DNA from 4 places in the Zoogloea sp. genome. Region 4 is predicted to be linked to each of the others. Evidence: predicted binding sites of a transcription regulator. Region 4 holds the regulator's gene; each other region holds the start of a gene.
The links. Region 4 encodes sigma-54, which starts transcription at its own class of promoters, with help from an activator protein. Its sites were predicted from a motif close to TGGCACGCTTNCTGCTNA; they were not measured.
Positions count from the first base shown of each region.

Region 1: the regulator sigma-54 is predicted to act here: its motif matches at 1,421-1,438, upstream of nirB (nitrite reductase large subunit NirB).
Region 2: the regulator sigma-54 is predicted to act here: its motif matches at 1,691-1,708, upstream of ACE3RX_RS04730 (urease accessory protein UreD).
Region 3: the regulator sigma-54 is predicted to act here: its motif matches at 1,793-1,810, upstream of flgB (flagellar basal body rod protein FlgB).

Region 1 is NZ_JAYSDK010000004.1:83,194-86,587, reverse strand. Features, by position in the region: gene nirB (nitrite reductase large subunit NirB) at 1-1,197, opposite strand, end outside; gene ACE3RX_RS03690 (diguanylate cyclase domain-containing protein) at 1,678-3,204, shown strand; gene ACE3RX_RS03685 (MmcQ/YjbR family DNA-binding protein) at 3,231-3,394, opposite strand, start outside.
Region 2 is NZ_JAYSDK010000005.1:113,129-116,522, reverse strand. Features, by position in the region: gene ureC (urease subunit alpha) at 1-80, opposite strand, end outside; gene ACE3RX_RS04740 (urease subunit beta) at 81-386, opposite strand; gene ureA (urease subunit gamma) at 396-698, opposite strand; gene ACE3RX_RS04730 (urease accessory protein UreD) at 796-1,680, opposite strand; gene urtE (urea ABC transporter ATP-binding subunit UrtE) at 2,833-3,394, opposite strand, start outside.
Region 3 is NZ_JAYSDK010000031.1:14,288-17,681, reverse strand. Features, by position in the region: gene ACE3RX_RS17315 (flagella synthesis protein FlgN) at 1-457, opposite strand, end outside; gene flgM (flagellar biosynthesis anti-sigma factor FlgM) at 464-778, opposite strand; gene flgA (flagellar basal body P-ring formation chaperone FlgA) at 866-1,570, opposite strand; gene flgB (flagellar basal body rod protein FlgB) at 1,891-2,295, shown strand; gene flgC (flagellar basal body rod protein FlgC) at 2,307-2,711, shown strand; gene ACE3RX_RS17290 (flagellar hook assembly protein FlgD) at 2,730-3,394, shown strand, end outside.
Region 4 is NZ_JAYSDK010000007.1:103,333-106,726, forward strand. Features, by position in the region: gene hprK (HPr(Ser) kinase/phosphatase) at 1-533, opposite strand, end outside; gene ptsN (PTS IIA-like nitrogen regulatory protein PtsN) at 502-987, opposite strand; gene hpf (ribosome hibernation-promoting factor, HPF/YfiA family) at 1,147-1,470, opposite strand; gene ACE3RX_RS06335 (RNA polymerase factor sigma-54) at 1,487-2,947, opposite strand; gene lptB (LPS export ABC transporter ATP-binding protein) at 2,963-3,394, opposite strand, start outside.

The sequences.
Region 1 (3,394 bases), on a different contig from region 4:
CGGCAGGATCAGGAATTCCGGGTCGGCCGGTAGCGCGATGCCGTTGAGGGCCATCTGCAGCAGCGTGCCGTACTCGTCGGCGTTGCCGACCAGCACCGCGCCGATCAGCTGCTTGCCGTCGGCGCTGGTGACGATCTTCTTGTAGATCTGCTTCACCTCGTCCATGTAGCGGAAGCTGCGGCAGCCGGGGGTGCGCCCTTGCGCGTCGCCGATGCTGGCCACATCCACGCCCATCAGCTTGAGCTTGGTGCTCATGTCGGCGCCGGCGAAGGCCGCATCCTTCTGGCCGGTCATGTGGCGGGCCGCCACGCGGGCCATGTCGTAGCCGGGGGCGACGAGGCCGAACAGCTGGTCCTTCCACGCCGCGCACTCGCCGATGGCGTACACGTCGGGATCGGTCGTGCGGCAGTGGTCGTCCACCGCGATGCCGCCGCGGGCGCCGACGGCCAGTGCGTTCTGGCGGGCCAGCTCGTCGCGCGGGCGGATGCCGGCGGAGAACACGATCATGTCGGTCTCGAGGTAGGTGCCGTCGTCGAACACCATGCGGTGGCGGGCGCGGGCGCCGTCGGTGATCTCCGTCGTGTGGCGGCTGGTGTGCACATGCACGCCCAGCTCCTCGATCTTGTTGCGCAGGATGCGGCCGCCGTCGTCGTCCACCTGCACCGCCATCAGGCGCGGCGCAAACTCGACCACGTGGGTTTCCAGGCCCAGGTCGCGCAGGGCCTTGGCGCATTCCAGGCCGAGCAGGCCGCCGCCGACCACCACGCCGCTCTTCGAGCGCTTGCCGGCCTCGGTCATCGCTTCCAGGTCTTCGATGGTGCGATAGACGAAGCAGTCGGCCCGGTCGGCACCGCGCAGCGGCGGCACGAAGGGCACGGAGCCGGTGGCCAGCACCAGCTTGTCGTAGGACAGCACCTCGCCGTCGGCGGTGGTCACCGTCTTCTTGCGGCGGTCGATGGCGCTGGCGCGGGTCTTCAGGCGCAGCGCAAAGCCGCTCTCCTCGAAGAAGCCGGGCGCCACCAGGGACAGTTCGTCGGCGCTCTTGCCGGCGAAGAATTCGGACAGATGCACCCGGTCGTAAGCCGCGCGCGGCTCCTCGCAGAGCACGCTGACTTCAGTGGGAACGGATGCCAGTTGGTGAAGTTCTTCGAGGAACTTGTGGCCCACCATGCCGTGGCCGACAACGATGATTTTCATATTCGATCCTGCGAGTCCGGCTCCACCGGAAGCCTCGCAGGATCACCGGCGATTCACGGACGTGAATGGCACGGCGCATCAAGGGCCCCCGCAGAACGCGGCTCAAACTCGGGTTGGAACTGGCGAGCGGCGCCCAAGGGCATCCTGCTCACTCGAATCCCGCCGTCGTTGGCGGAGGCAAATTCCCCTTCGGCAGCGTTGCCAGCCGGGGTCTGGTTTCTCTTTAGCAAGAGGTGGGCCAGCCCCGGATTGGGCGGAAAATGGGCGGTGGGCGGGGCTTGGGGGCGGAAAAGCGCCGGGGGATGCACTTGGCTGGTGCAGGGGGCACGGGTTTGGAGCGGGGCGGCCTGAGGGTTAATCTGACACCAAAATTTGCCGGGGTGAGGCGGCGCGCAGCGCATAATTCTGCAAATGCATTGTCATGTTTTGCGTCGTTGTCTGTGGCCGCTGCTTTTCGCTGCCTTGCTGGTGCCTGCCGGCATGGCCCACGCTCTGGAAAAGGTCTCCCTGCAGCTCAAGTGGAGCCATGCCTTCCAGTTTGCCGGCTATTACGCGGCGCTTGAGAAGGGCTATTACCGGGAGGCCGGCCTGGATGTCCAGTTGCGTGAAGCCACGCCGGGCGTCGATCCGCTGCAGGCGGTCCTGACCGATCAGGCCCAGTACGGCGTAGGAACCAGCAGCCTGCTGCTGGCCCGCAAGTCCGGCAAGCCGGTGGTCGTGCTCGCGGTGATATTCCAGCATTCCCCGTTGGTGCTGATTGCGCGCGAGGACAGCGGTACCCAGGCCATCCATGACATCGTTGGCAAACGCGTCATGATCGAACCGCAGTCGGATGAGCTGTTTGCCTATCTCAAGCAGGAAGGCATCACGCTCGATCGCCTCGTCCAGTTGCCCCACAGCTTCAATCCGGAAGACCTGATCGAAGGCCGCGTCGACGCCATCTCCGCTTACGTCAGCAACGAGCCTTACTACCTGGACCGCGCCAAGTTCGACTATCAGGTCTATACGCCACGGGCCGGCGGTATCGACTTCTACGGCGACAACCTGTTCACCACCGAGCAGGAACTGAAGGCCCATCCGGAGCGCGTGCGTGCCTTCCGGGAGGCCAGTCTGCGCGGCTGGCAGTATGCAATGCAGCATCCGGAGGAAATCGTCGATCTGCTCCTGGCCAAGTACTCCACGCAGCATCCGCGCGACTTCTATCTCTTTGAGGCCCAGCGCATGGCGTCGCTGATGCGTACCGATCTGGTTGAAGTCGGTTACATGAACCGTGGGCGCTGGCGCCACATCGCCAACACCTATGCCGATCTCGGGCTGCTGCCTGGCAACTACGCCCTGAATGGTTTTCTTTACGAGCCCGCTGCCCCGCATGATCCAACGACGCTGTATATCGCCCTGTCGCTACTGGCGGGCGTCAGCGCCATTGCAATGTACATCTACCGCATCAACCATCGCCTGCGCCTTGCCCTCTGCGAGAGCCGGGAGGCAGAGGGGCGCATCCGCCATCTGGCGCAACACGATCCGCTGACCGATCTGCCCAACCGCGCACTGTTTTCCGATCGCCTCGAGCAGGCGTTGGTGAACGCGAAGCGCGATGGCCAGCAACTGGCGGTCATTTTCATGGACCTGGACGACTTCAAGCAGATCAACGACAACCTGGGGCATGGCATCGGCGACTGTTTGCTGCAGCAGGTCGCCATCCGCCTGCGCCACAGCCTGCGCGAATCCGATACCGTGGCGCGGGTGGGCGGCGACGAGTTCATCCTGCTCCTGCGCAACATCACGGACGCGCCCGATGCCCTGGCCGTGGCGCAAAAACTCTGCTCAGCCCTCGCCAGGCCCTTCGAGATCGACCGTCATCTCATAAACATTTCCGCCAGCATCGGCATCGCCCTCTATCCCGAGCACGGCCTCGGCAGCATCGAATTGCTCAAGCATGCCGATGAAGCCATGTACGAGGCCAAGCGCGCCGGCCGGAACCGGGTCCAGGTCTTCGCGCAGGCTTGAAGCGAAGCCGGGCGTCGGCGTCGGGCTTAGCTTTCCGGAACAAGAAATTCCGGCTGCTGGTATTTGGGCAGGCGCAGCGCCACCAACTGGTGGGCCCGTGTCAGCGCGGCCTTCAATTCCGCCTCGCCAAGGGGGTAGGGCAGGTCCATCGCGATCCAGCGTGCACGGGCCAGGTAGGGCGCTGGCCGGA
Region 2 (3,394 bases), on a different contig from region 4:
TCGGTATCGGCCAGGCGCACCCGGTCGCCCACCGTCGGGCCGAACATTTCCGCGTAGGCGCGGCGCGAGATCTTGGCCATTTACAGGGCTCCCATCACATGAGCGTTGAAACCGAAGACCTTGCGGTCGCCATCCAGCGCCACCAGCTCGACGGTACGCGTCTGGCCCGGCTCGAAGCGCACCGCGGTGCCGGCCGCGATGTTGAGGCGGAAGCCCCGCGCGGCGGCGCGGTCGAAGTCCAGCGCCGCGTTGGTCTCGGCGAAGTGGTAGTGGGAGCCGACCTGGATCGGGCGGTCGCCGGTATTGGCGACGACGAGGGTCAGCGTGGCGCGGCCGACGTTGAGCTCCAGCTCGCCGTCTAGGGTGTCGATTTCACCGGGGATCATGGGCGGGCCTCAGACGATGGGTTGGTGGACGGTGACCAGCTTGGTGCCGTCGGGGAAGGTGGCTTCCACCTGGATCTCGGGGATCAGCTCGGGCACGCCCTCCATCACGTCGGCACGGGTCAAGAGCGTGGTGCCGTAGTTCATCAGCTCGGCCACCGTGCGCCCGTCGCGGGCGCCTTCGAGGAGGGCGGCGCTGATGTAGGCCACCGCCTCCGGGTAGTTGAGCTTGAGACCACGGGCCTTGCGCCGCTCGGCCAGCAGGCCGGCGGTGAAGATCAGCAGCTTGTCTTTTTCGCGGGGGGTCAGTTCCATTCGGGAGCCCTTTCTCGTTCGGTCAGCGCGGCCCGCTGGCCGGCGCCGGAAATAGTAGTTGCACGGCCGCGGCGGCGGCCATTGCCAAAAACCGATATCACGTATGCCAGATCCGTGGCACCTCGGCAGGACGGCCCGCCAGCGCCGGACGCAGCGCCGCCCACAGGGCCACGAACCAGGCCCGCGCCGGCTCGGCGGCCGGCCCCAGGTAGCGCGCCACCAGCAGGCCCGGCAGGCGCGTCACACCGCCCTCGCCCACCGTCGGCACTACCGCCCGGCAAGCCTCCAGCAGCGCCGTGTCGATACCTTCCGCCGCCACCAGCAGCGTGCCGGTGACCGGTTGGCCGCGCAGGCCGACCGGCGAATCGAGCAGGCGCGAACCGCCTTCGATGACGCCCTGCTCGCTCCAGATCAGCCGCCCGTCCCGCTCGATGCGCGAGGCCAGGCGCAGGCTGCCGGCGGTCAGCCGCTCGCCGGACGCGGTACGCCCGAGGCACAGCAGATCCAGCCCGACGAACACCGCGTCGCCGTGCAGGCGCACCGTGGTCTCGGTGAAACCGCGCACCCGGTCGAAGACGATGCTCTCCTGCGGCAGCCATTCCAGCACGCCCCCCGCCGCCACCGAAAAATCCAGCCGCTGCGTGGCCAGCGGCCCCTGGCTGCGATACCACTTGCCGGCGCCGGGGGTGGTGACCAGCGCATGGGCGCCCTCGCCCACCTGCACCTGCACGGTGAGCGCATCGCCGCCGGCAATGCCGGCCGGCGGATGGAGCATCAAGGCATGGCACACCGCCGGCCCTTCCGGGTAGAGCGCCTTCTGGACCCGCAGCGGGCCTTCGTGCAGGCGGTGGGCCAGCACCGTGCGGCCGTCGGGCGTGGCGTCGAAGCCCAGCTCGAGGCGCGCGCGCCAGCTCAGGTGGTGGCCGGCATCGGGGCGCGATGGCGCCTGCGATTCGGCGGGAGGAAAGGGAGCGAGCAACATGGTCTTGAGATTAGCAAACGGTATGCCGGAAAACCGCATGGATACAGGGTTTCGCGGCGAATGTCCGTTTTGCGGGGCGGAATCCGGTGCCCTGCGGGCGGGGCGCGGAGCAATGAGGGCCACGGCGGGCGTCCAACGCGTGGCGAATGGCGTTCGGAGCCCGGATGGTGGGGCTGAAAGCGCGTTGAGCCGGGCTAAACGGGCCGCCCGTGGGGTTCCGGGCCTCGCGGGTGGAGCGAAAAGCCTGGGATGTGGAGCTGGCGGGCATGGCTTGCGGAGGGTTTTGGGGCAGGAGTGGGGATTTGGGGGTGGGTTATGCACCAAGATGGTTCATTGGTGGAGTAGCGGGCTCGGCTTGTGTGCTTCTGGTGGTCGTATACGCACCAAATAGGGGCATTAAGGTGTTTGTTTGGGGTTTTTCTAGGCGGATTTCCATTGTTTTTCTTTGCATTGGCCGGGTTTCGCCCCGGCGGGCGACCTTCTTTCTTGTCGCACGACAAGAAAGAAGGCAAAGAAACGTGCCCCGCTGCCGCGCCCCCTGCGGGGGTGCCCGAGCTCCGGGCGTGCCGGGCGGGGTCTGCGCAAACTCGCCCTGCGGGCTCAAACATGCGCAGCCCTGATCCGCCCGCCCCACCCTCCACTCGGCGCATCAGAGGGGGAAAGGAAAGGCGGCCGCTCAACGGCCGGTGCCAATAAGTAAAGAGGCTCGGCTCGGTCTTTGCGAAAGACTGTTCCACCGCCTCCGCGTCAGGAAAGACTCGGTGATGGAGCGAAACAGTCCGAACACACCAGCCTCCGAAACCAGGCGCGATTCCAACCTTAAGCGCACTCCAACTCCCCAAGCCCCCAGAAACGCCTCCGCAGAGGCTCGGTCTCAACCCAAAGCCCGTCCTGAACCGCCGAGCAGCGCAGCAGCAGGCGGGGAAGTCCGGCGCGGCTGTCTGAGCCGGCGCAGCCGGCGAGTTCCGCGACGGCCGCCTGCTGCGAGCAGCGCAGGGAAGTCGTCCGCACAGCGGACGACCGGTGAGGCACGGGTCGCCTTTCTTGCCTTCTTCTTTGGCGACGCAAAGAAGAAGGTCGCCCGCCGGGGCGAGTCCCGGCCGATTCAAGCCAAAACAAAAGCAAGCCGCCCAGCAAAGGGCAACCCACGCGCTAGACCGACAACATCTCCCTCACCCGATTCGCCTCCATCTCCTCCCCAAGCCCCGCACTGATGATCTCCCCCCGCTCCATCAACAAATAGTGATCCGCCAGCGAGCGCGCGAAGTCGTAGTACTGCTCCACCAGCAGGATCGCCATCTCGCCGGTTTCGGCCAGCGCGCGGATCGCCCGTTCGATGTCCTTGATGATGGACGGCTGGATGCCCTCAGTGGGTTCATCGAGGATCAGCAGCTTGGGCCCCGGGGCCAGCGCGCGGCCGATGGCGAGCTGTTGCTGCTGGCCGCCGGAGAGGTCGCCGCCGCGCCGCCGCATCATCTGCTTGAGCACCGGGAACATCTCGAAGATGCGGGTCGGCACTTCGGCGCTGGCAGGCCGGGTGGCGAGGCCCATCATGAGGTTCTCTTCCACCGTCAGGCGCGGGAAGATCTCGCGGCCCTGGGGCACGTAGCCGATGCCGGCGCGCACGCGGCCGTAGCTGGGGGCCTTGGTGATGTCGGTGCCGTCGAGGGCGATGCTGCCGGTGGCGGCGGGCACCAGGCCCATCAGGGTCTTG
Region 3 (3,394 bases), on a different contig from region 4:
CGCCGCCAGTGGGGCGTGATTGGCCGTCCTGGCCGTAGATCTGAGGGTGCTCGGCAGCTGAGAGGAGCGTGGTGAGGGCCTGCTGGTTGTTTTGCAGGCGGTCTCGGATCAACTGGCCATTGACGCGATTGCGCTCTTTCGCTTCTGTGGCCAGGGCGATCACCTCGTCCCAGCTCGTCAGCGCGTCCGGCAGGCTGCCAAGGGCGAGCCGGATGTTCTCATTGCTGACCCGGGCGCCGACCCGCGCAAACATCACCGTCCGGTCGTCCGACAGGCGCTGCAGTGCGCGATACAGCGCAGTCTTCTCTTCCGCGAGGGTGGTCAGGGTGTCGATCTTGCCGGCTATCAGCAAGGCCTCTTCCTGCTGCAGCAAGGCGATGAATTTCTGCAGGCCGTCACGTTCCTCGCCGATCAGCACGGCAAGGCGGTGAACGAAGGTCTGATCGACGGTGGCCATGCTCTATCAGGCGCGTCCGGTCTGGGAGGCCAGCATCTGGCGCACGCTTTCGATCAGCCCGTCGGCAACCTTGCCGGTATCCACCTTAAAGCGTCCCTCGCTCATGGCTTGCTTGATTTCGTCGACCTTTGCGCTGTCCACGACGGGGGTGCCGGCAATGGTTTCTTCCATCTGTTGCAGTCGCGACGACAGGGAGGAAATCTCGACCTTGTCGGTGTCGCCGCTGTTCGCCTGGGTTCGGGGCGTGTCTTTGGTCGCGCGGGTTCGCCCGTCGTTGGACGGCAGGCCACCGGTCGCTTTGACTGAGTTTTCAATCTTCACGGTCTTGTCCTTTCTTCCAGAATTCGTCTCGGTCTACGACTCGTCGGAGCAAAACTTTAACCTGAACGAGTGGCATGAGTGCGAATGTCATGGCGTGATGATCTCGACGAATCCGCCATTGCGGGCCACGCCGCGCACGACCTGGCCGGTGCTCAGCCGGACCTGCGCGCCTTGGCCGTCGGAGGCCGTGCTGAGGGCGGTGCCGTCGTTGGCGACCTGGAAGCCGGGGCCGCGCGAAATGACCTTCACCGGCTGTCCCTGGACGACGGCCGGCGGCAGGCGCAGGTTGCTGGCGGCCAGCGGCTTGCCGGCGGCAAGGGAGATGCGGGCGGCATGGCCCACGGCCTGGGATGGGTCGGTCAGCACGTCCGCCGCCTGGGCGCTCAGTTCGCCGATTTCGCGGCGGAGGTCGTCGGGCCCGACGATCTGGCCAGCCATCAAAGGGATCGCCGTTACCAGATAGACGCCCCGTACGCGGACCTCGGCAGGAACGTAGGCGGACCAAGCACTCGGTGCGAGGCAGCGCACGCCGACAGTCAGGCGGCCCCACTGTCGGCTCCCGGGGGGCAGGAAGGCCTCCAACTGGACGCAGGGGGGCAGCACGTTGTCGGCGGCGAAGTCGCCCACCTGGACGCTGACCTCGCCCGGCAGGCTGCGGCTCTGGATGTTGAGGAAACGTGCGACCTCGGCGCGTACCGGGGCCGGATCCTGGCGGGCGCTGGCCGGCGGTGGCGCGATGAGCAGAACGGGCAGGGCCAGTGCGGGGATTAAACGGAGCAGGGCGGACTTCATTGGCTGAGGGATTGGACGGATGTCCTCATTCGACCACGTCGGCCGGAAGAGTGCGAAAAATCCGCAGATCTTTTCCGGTGCAGTGGGGCGGCAGGCGTTAGTTGCCGGTTCGAGCGGCAAAGTTTGCCGTTGCGACCGGAGGGGAGTGCGCGCCATTCAAATTGAAGAAGGATTCACCGCTTGTTTGAGCCATCAAAGGGGGGCTTCACGGCGTAGAGTGCTTGGCACGGAAGCTGCATTGAAATGCACGAAAACCGTGGTGCCCTGAGTGACAGACAGTGTATCGGCACCGACGGAAACGAACTTTAGGGGTGAATCGAATGGCTGATCGACTGGACAACGCATTGCGCTTTCATCAGACGGCGTTGAACGTGCGGGCTTATCGCCAGCAGGTGATCGCATCCAACATCGCCAATGCCGATACGCCCAACTACAAGGCACGTGATATCGATTTCCGGGAGGCGCTGAACGGCGCGCTGGGAGGCAAGTCTAGTGGGCTGCCGATGGCTACGACCTCGGCCCGTCACCTGGCGGGCAGCGGGGAGCAGGGGCTGGATGGCAACCTCAAGTACCGGACGGAAGAGCAGGGCGCCATTGATGGCAACACGGTCAGCATGGATGTGGAGCGCAGCGCCTTTGCCGAAAATTCCGTCCAGTACCAGGCCAGCGTGACTTTCATCAACGGCCTGCTGCGCTCCATGCAGCAAGCTATCCAGGGTCAGTAAGGAGAACGTTCGTGAGCATGCTCAATGTCTTCCACGTGGCTGGCAGTGCGCTCACCGCGCAGTCCCTGCGTCTCAATACGACAGCCAGCAACCTGGCCAACGCCGACAGCATCACCTCCAGCAATGGCCAGCCGTACAAGGCCAAGCAGGTCGTGTTCGCGGCGACGCCGATGGCGGGCCCAGGCGCCCAGGGCGTGCGCGTAACCCAGGTCGTGGAGAGCGCCGCGCCGATGCGAATGACCTACGATCCGAAGAGCCCGGCGGCCAATGCGGAAGGTTATGTAGCGCTCCCAAATGTGAATGTCGTCGAAGAAATGACCAACATGATCTCCGCTTCCAGGGCCTACCAGACCAATGCGGAAGTGATGGGGACCGCAAAGTCCCTGATGGAAAAAACATTGACCATCGGTCAGTAAGCGTAACGGAGCACGATGATGAGTACCGTCAATTCCACGACCTCGACTACCGCTGCCGATGTGCTGGCCGGGCTGCAGAAGTCCTCGAAGGCCACCAGCAAGACCGACGATGCGCAGACCCGTTTCCTGAAGCTGCTCACCGAACAGCTCAAGAACCAGGATCCGCTCAATCCGACCGACAACGCGCAGATGACGTCGCAACTGGCACAGATCAGCACGGTGAATGGCATCGACAAGCTCAACGCGACGCTGACCTCCCTGCTCGATCAGTCCCAGTCCAGCGATGCCCTGCAGGCTGCAGCGCTGGTGGGCAAGGGCGTAATGGTCTCCGGCAACACCCTGGCCCTGTCGAGCAGCAAGGCCTATGGTGGTTTCGAGGTCGCCAGCGCTGCCGACAAGGTGACGGTCACGATCAAGGATGCCAATGGTATCGAGGTTCGCAAGATGGAGCTCGGCGCGGTCGACGAGGCGGGCGTCTATAACTTTGCGTGGGATGGCAAGACCAACAATGGCGCCGTTGCGGCCGACGGGAAGTACACGGTCAGCGTGAGCGCGACCCGCGGTGATACCGACGTGAAGCCGACCGCGCTGACCCTGACCACGGTGAACAGCGTGCTGCGCTCCAGCACCGGTAGCGTGTCGCTGGACGTGGGGTCGGGCGGGACCGTCGCCCTGTCCGACAT
Region 4 (3,394 bases):
TCGGCGACGAGGCCGTGGCCGCGGGAGATCAGCTCCAGCGCCAGTTCCGACTTGCCGGCCCCGGAGTCGCCGGTGATGAACACCCCGAGGCCCAGCACGTCCATCAGTACCCCGTGCAGCGCGACTCGTTCGGCCAGCTGGCGCGAAAGATAGTTACGCAGGAGGTCGATGACGTTCGCGGAGGGTAGCGGGCTGGCGAAGAGGGCAATGTCCTCGTTCGCGCAGAGGGTGCGGATGATGCTCGGGATCTCTTCGTCGTCGGCCACGATGAGGGCCGGCGGGGCGTAGGAGAGGATTTCCCGAACGTGGTGGATGACCTTCTCGCGGGTCTGGCGGCGGGCCCAGGCGAGCTCGGAGGAGCCGAGGATCTGCAGGCGGTCCGGGTGGATCAGGTTGAGGTGGCCGACCATGTCGGCAGGCCAGATACGGTCTTCCGAGACCGAAATGCGGGTCGCCAGGCTGCCGCAGATGTGGCGCAGCCGCAGGCGCTCCAGGTTGTCGTCAAACAGCCGGCTGACCGTCGTCTGACGCATGGCTGCCCCATTGGGCGAAAAGGGCATGGGCAGCCTGTGCATCGGCTGCGCTCATCAGTTGCTCGCGGAAATTGCGGTCGCTAAACATCTGGGCTAGCTCGGACAGCAGCTGGAGGTGGTGCTCGTTGGCCTGTTCGGGAACCAGCAGCACGAACAGCATCGAGACGGGGCGTCCGTCGGGGGCGTCGAAGGGGACAGGGTCGGCGAGGCGGATGAAGGCTCCCAGCGCTTCCTTGAGGCCCTTGATGCGGCCGTGGGGAATGGCGATGCCCTGGCCAAGGCCGGTGGAGCCGAGCTTCTCGCGGGCAAACAGGCTGTCAAAGACGGTGCTGCGGCCGATGCCGTGGTTGTTCTCGAACAGCAGGCCGGCTTGCTCGAAAGCACGCTTCTTGCTGCTCGCCTCGAGTCCGACGACCACATTGGTCGGCGGCAAAAGTTTGGCGATGAGGTTCATGCGAGGACTCTCCCGTGTGCGGAGCGGGCCGACACAGGTTGCCGGTGAAAGGCGATTCAGGAAGATCCGGAGGCGAGGGCCGCCGGGGCCGTTGTGTCAATTGGGGCGCATTATAGCCACAACGGTCCCGGGGAAAAGCGTATTACTTAGCGCCGGGAATCAGGACTCGGCGAGGTGCTGCTTCAGGGAGTCGTGACCGTGGTCGCTGGTCTTGTCCTTGTACTTCAGGACCTGACGGTCGAGCTTGTCGATCAGCCCGTCGATGGCTGCGTACATGTCGGCATCTTCGTTCTCGACGTAGATGTCCTTGCCGCGCACGTGCACGGTGACTTCGGCCTTCTGACGCAGCTTTTCCACCGAGAGGATCACGCCGACGCTGGTGACGTTGTCGAAGTGGCGGATTACGCGATCGAGCTTGGTCGTGACGTACTCGCGGATGGCCGGCGTAACTTCGACGTGATGCCCCGTGATGTTGAGGTTCATGGTTGCTACCTTTCTGTCAGATGGTTTTGCGCAGACTGACCGGCGGAATATCGAGGGACTCGCGGTATTTTGCAATTGTCCGACGTGCCACGACGATACCCTGCTGGCCCAACAACTCGGCAATCTTCGCGTCGGACAAGGGCTTCTTCTTGTCTTCCGCCCCCACGAGCTGGCGAATCAGCGCCCGAATCGCCGTCGAGGAAGCAGCCCCACCGCTGTCGGTGGCAACGTGACTGCCGAAAAAATACTTGAATTCGAAAATGCCCCGCGGCGTGGCCATGTACTTTTGGGTGGTCACTCGCGAAACGGTGGATTCGTGTAGATCCAGCTGTTCGGCAATTTCCCGCAGGGTAAGCGGACGCATTGCCACATCGCCATAATCGAAGAACTGGCGCTGGCGGTCAACGATCGCTTGCGAAACTCGCTGGATGGTGTCGAAACGCTGCTGCACGTTCTTGATCAGCCAGCGCGCTTCCTGCAGGTGGCTCGACAGGGAGCCGCTGGCGCCGCGGTTGTCGCGCAGGATCTGGGCGTACAGCTGGTTGATGCGCAGGCGCGGCATCGCATCCGGGTTGAGGCTGACGACCCAGTTGCTGCGCTGCTTGCGGACCACCACGTCGGGTACCACGTAGCGAGTATCGGCCTGGGAGAACTGGGCGCCGGGGCGCGGGTTGAGGCCGAGGATCAGGGCATGCGCCTCGCGCAGGGTGTCGTCGCTGCAGCGCAGTGCGCGCTTGATCTTCAGGAAGTCGCGGGCGGCCAACAGTTCGAGATGTTCGCTGACGATGGCGATGGCGAGGTCGCGGGCTTCGCTGGTGGGCAGGGTGTGCAGTTGCAGGGCCAGGCACTGGCCCACGTCTTGGGCGCCAATGCCGGCTGGGTCAAGGCTCTGGATCTGGCGGAGAGCGATCTTGAGGTCGTCGAGCTCGATTTCCAGTTCGGGCGGGAGCAGCGGCAGCAGATCGGCCAAGTCCTGGCTGAGGTAGCCGTCGTCGTCGAGTGCCTCGATGAGGAAACGCACCAGGGCCCGGTCCCGGTCGGACAGGGGCGTGAGAGCGACCTGGGCGTCGAGGTGGTCGCGCAGGGACGGCACGGCAGCCTGGAATTCCTGAAAGTCGGTCTCGTCGTCGTCGTCGCGTTGTCCGCCGCTGCCAGCCGCAGCCCATTCGCCAGCTTCGCCGCCGTTGTCGAAATCGTGATCCGGCTCGCGTTCCCGCTCAGCCTCGCGGGATTGCTCCTGCTCGCGTTCGTGGGCGGCCTCGCTGCCGGCCGGCGCCAGCGGGCCGGGTGCCTCGACGCGGCTCGAGCCGAGGTCACCCTCGGGCTCTTCCCGCTCGAGCATGGGGTTCTCCAGGAGGATCTTCTCGATCTCCTGGTTGAGTTCGAGGGTCGACAGCTGCAGCAGCTTGATGGATTGCTGCAGCTGGGGCGTCAGCGCGAGATGCTGGGAGAGTTTGAGCTGGAGGCTGGGCTTCATGAGTCGTATCGGGCCTCAGAGCCTGAAGTGCTCGCCAAGGTACACCTGGCGGACCTGTTCGTTATGAACGATCTCGTCCGGGCGGCCACTGGCCAGCACTTCGCCGGCGTTGATGATGAAGGCACGGTCGCAGATGCCAAGGGTTTCACGGACGTTGTGGTCGGTGATCAACACACCGATCCCCTTGTCCTTCAGGAAGCGGATGATCTTCTGGATGTCGATGACGGCGATCGGATCGACGCCGGCGAAGGGTTCATCCAGCAGGATCAGGCGTGGGTCAGTGGCCAGCGCGCGGGCGATTTCGCAGCGCCGGCGTTCGCCGCCGGACAGGGAGATCGCAGTGCTGTCGCGCAGGTGATCGATGCCCAGTTCGTTCAGCAGCTCGTCGAGGCGGCTGGCGATCTGCGGCTTGGAAAGGTTCTGCAGCTCAAGTACAGCCTGGATGTT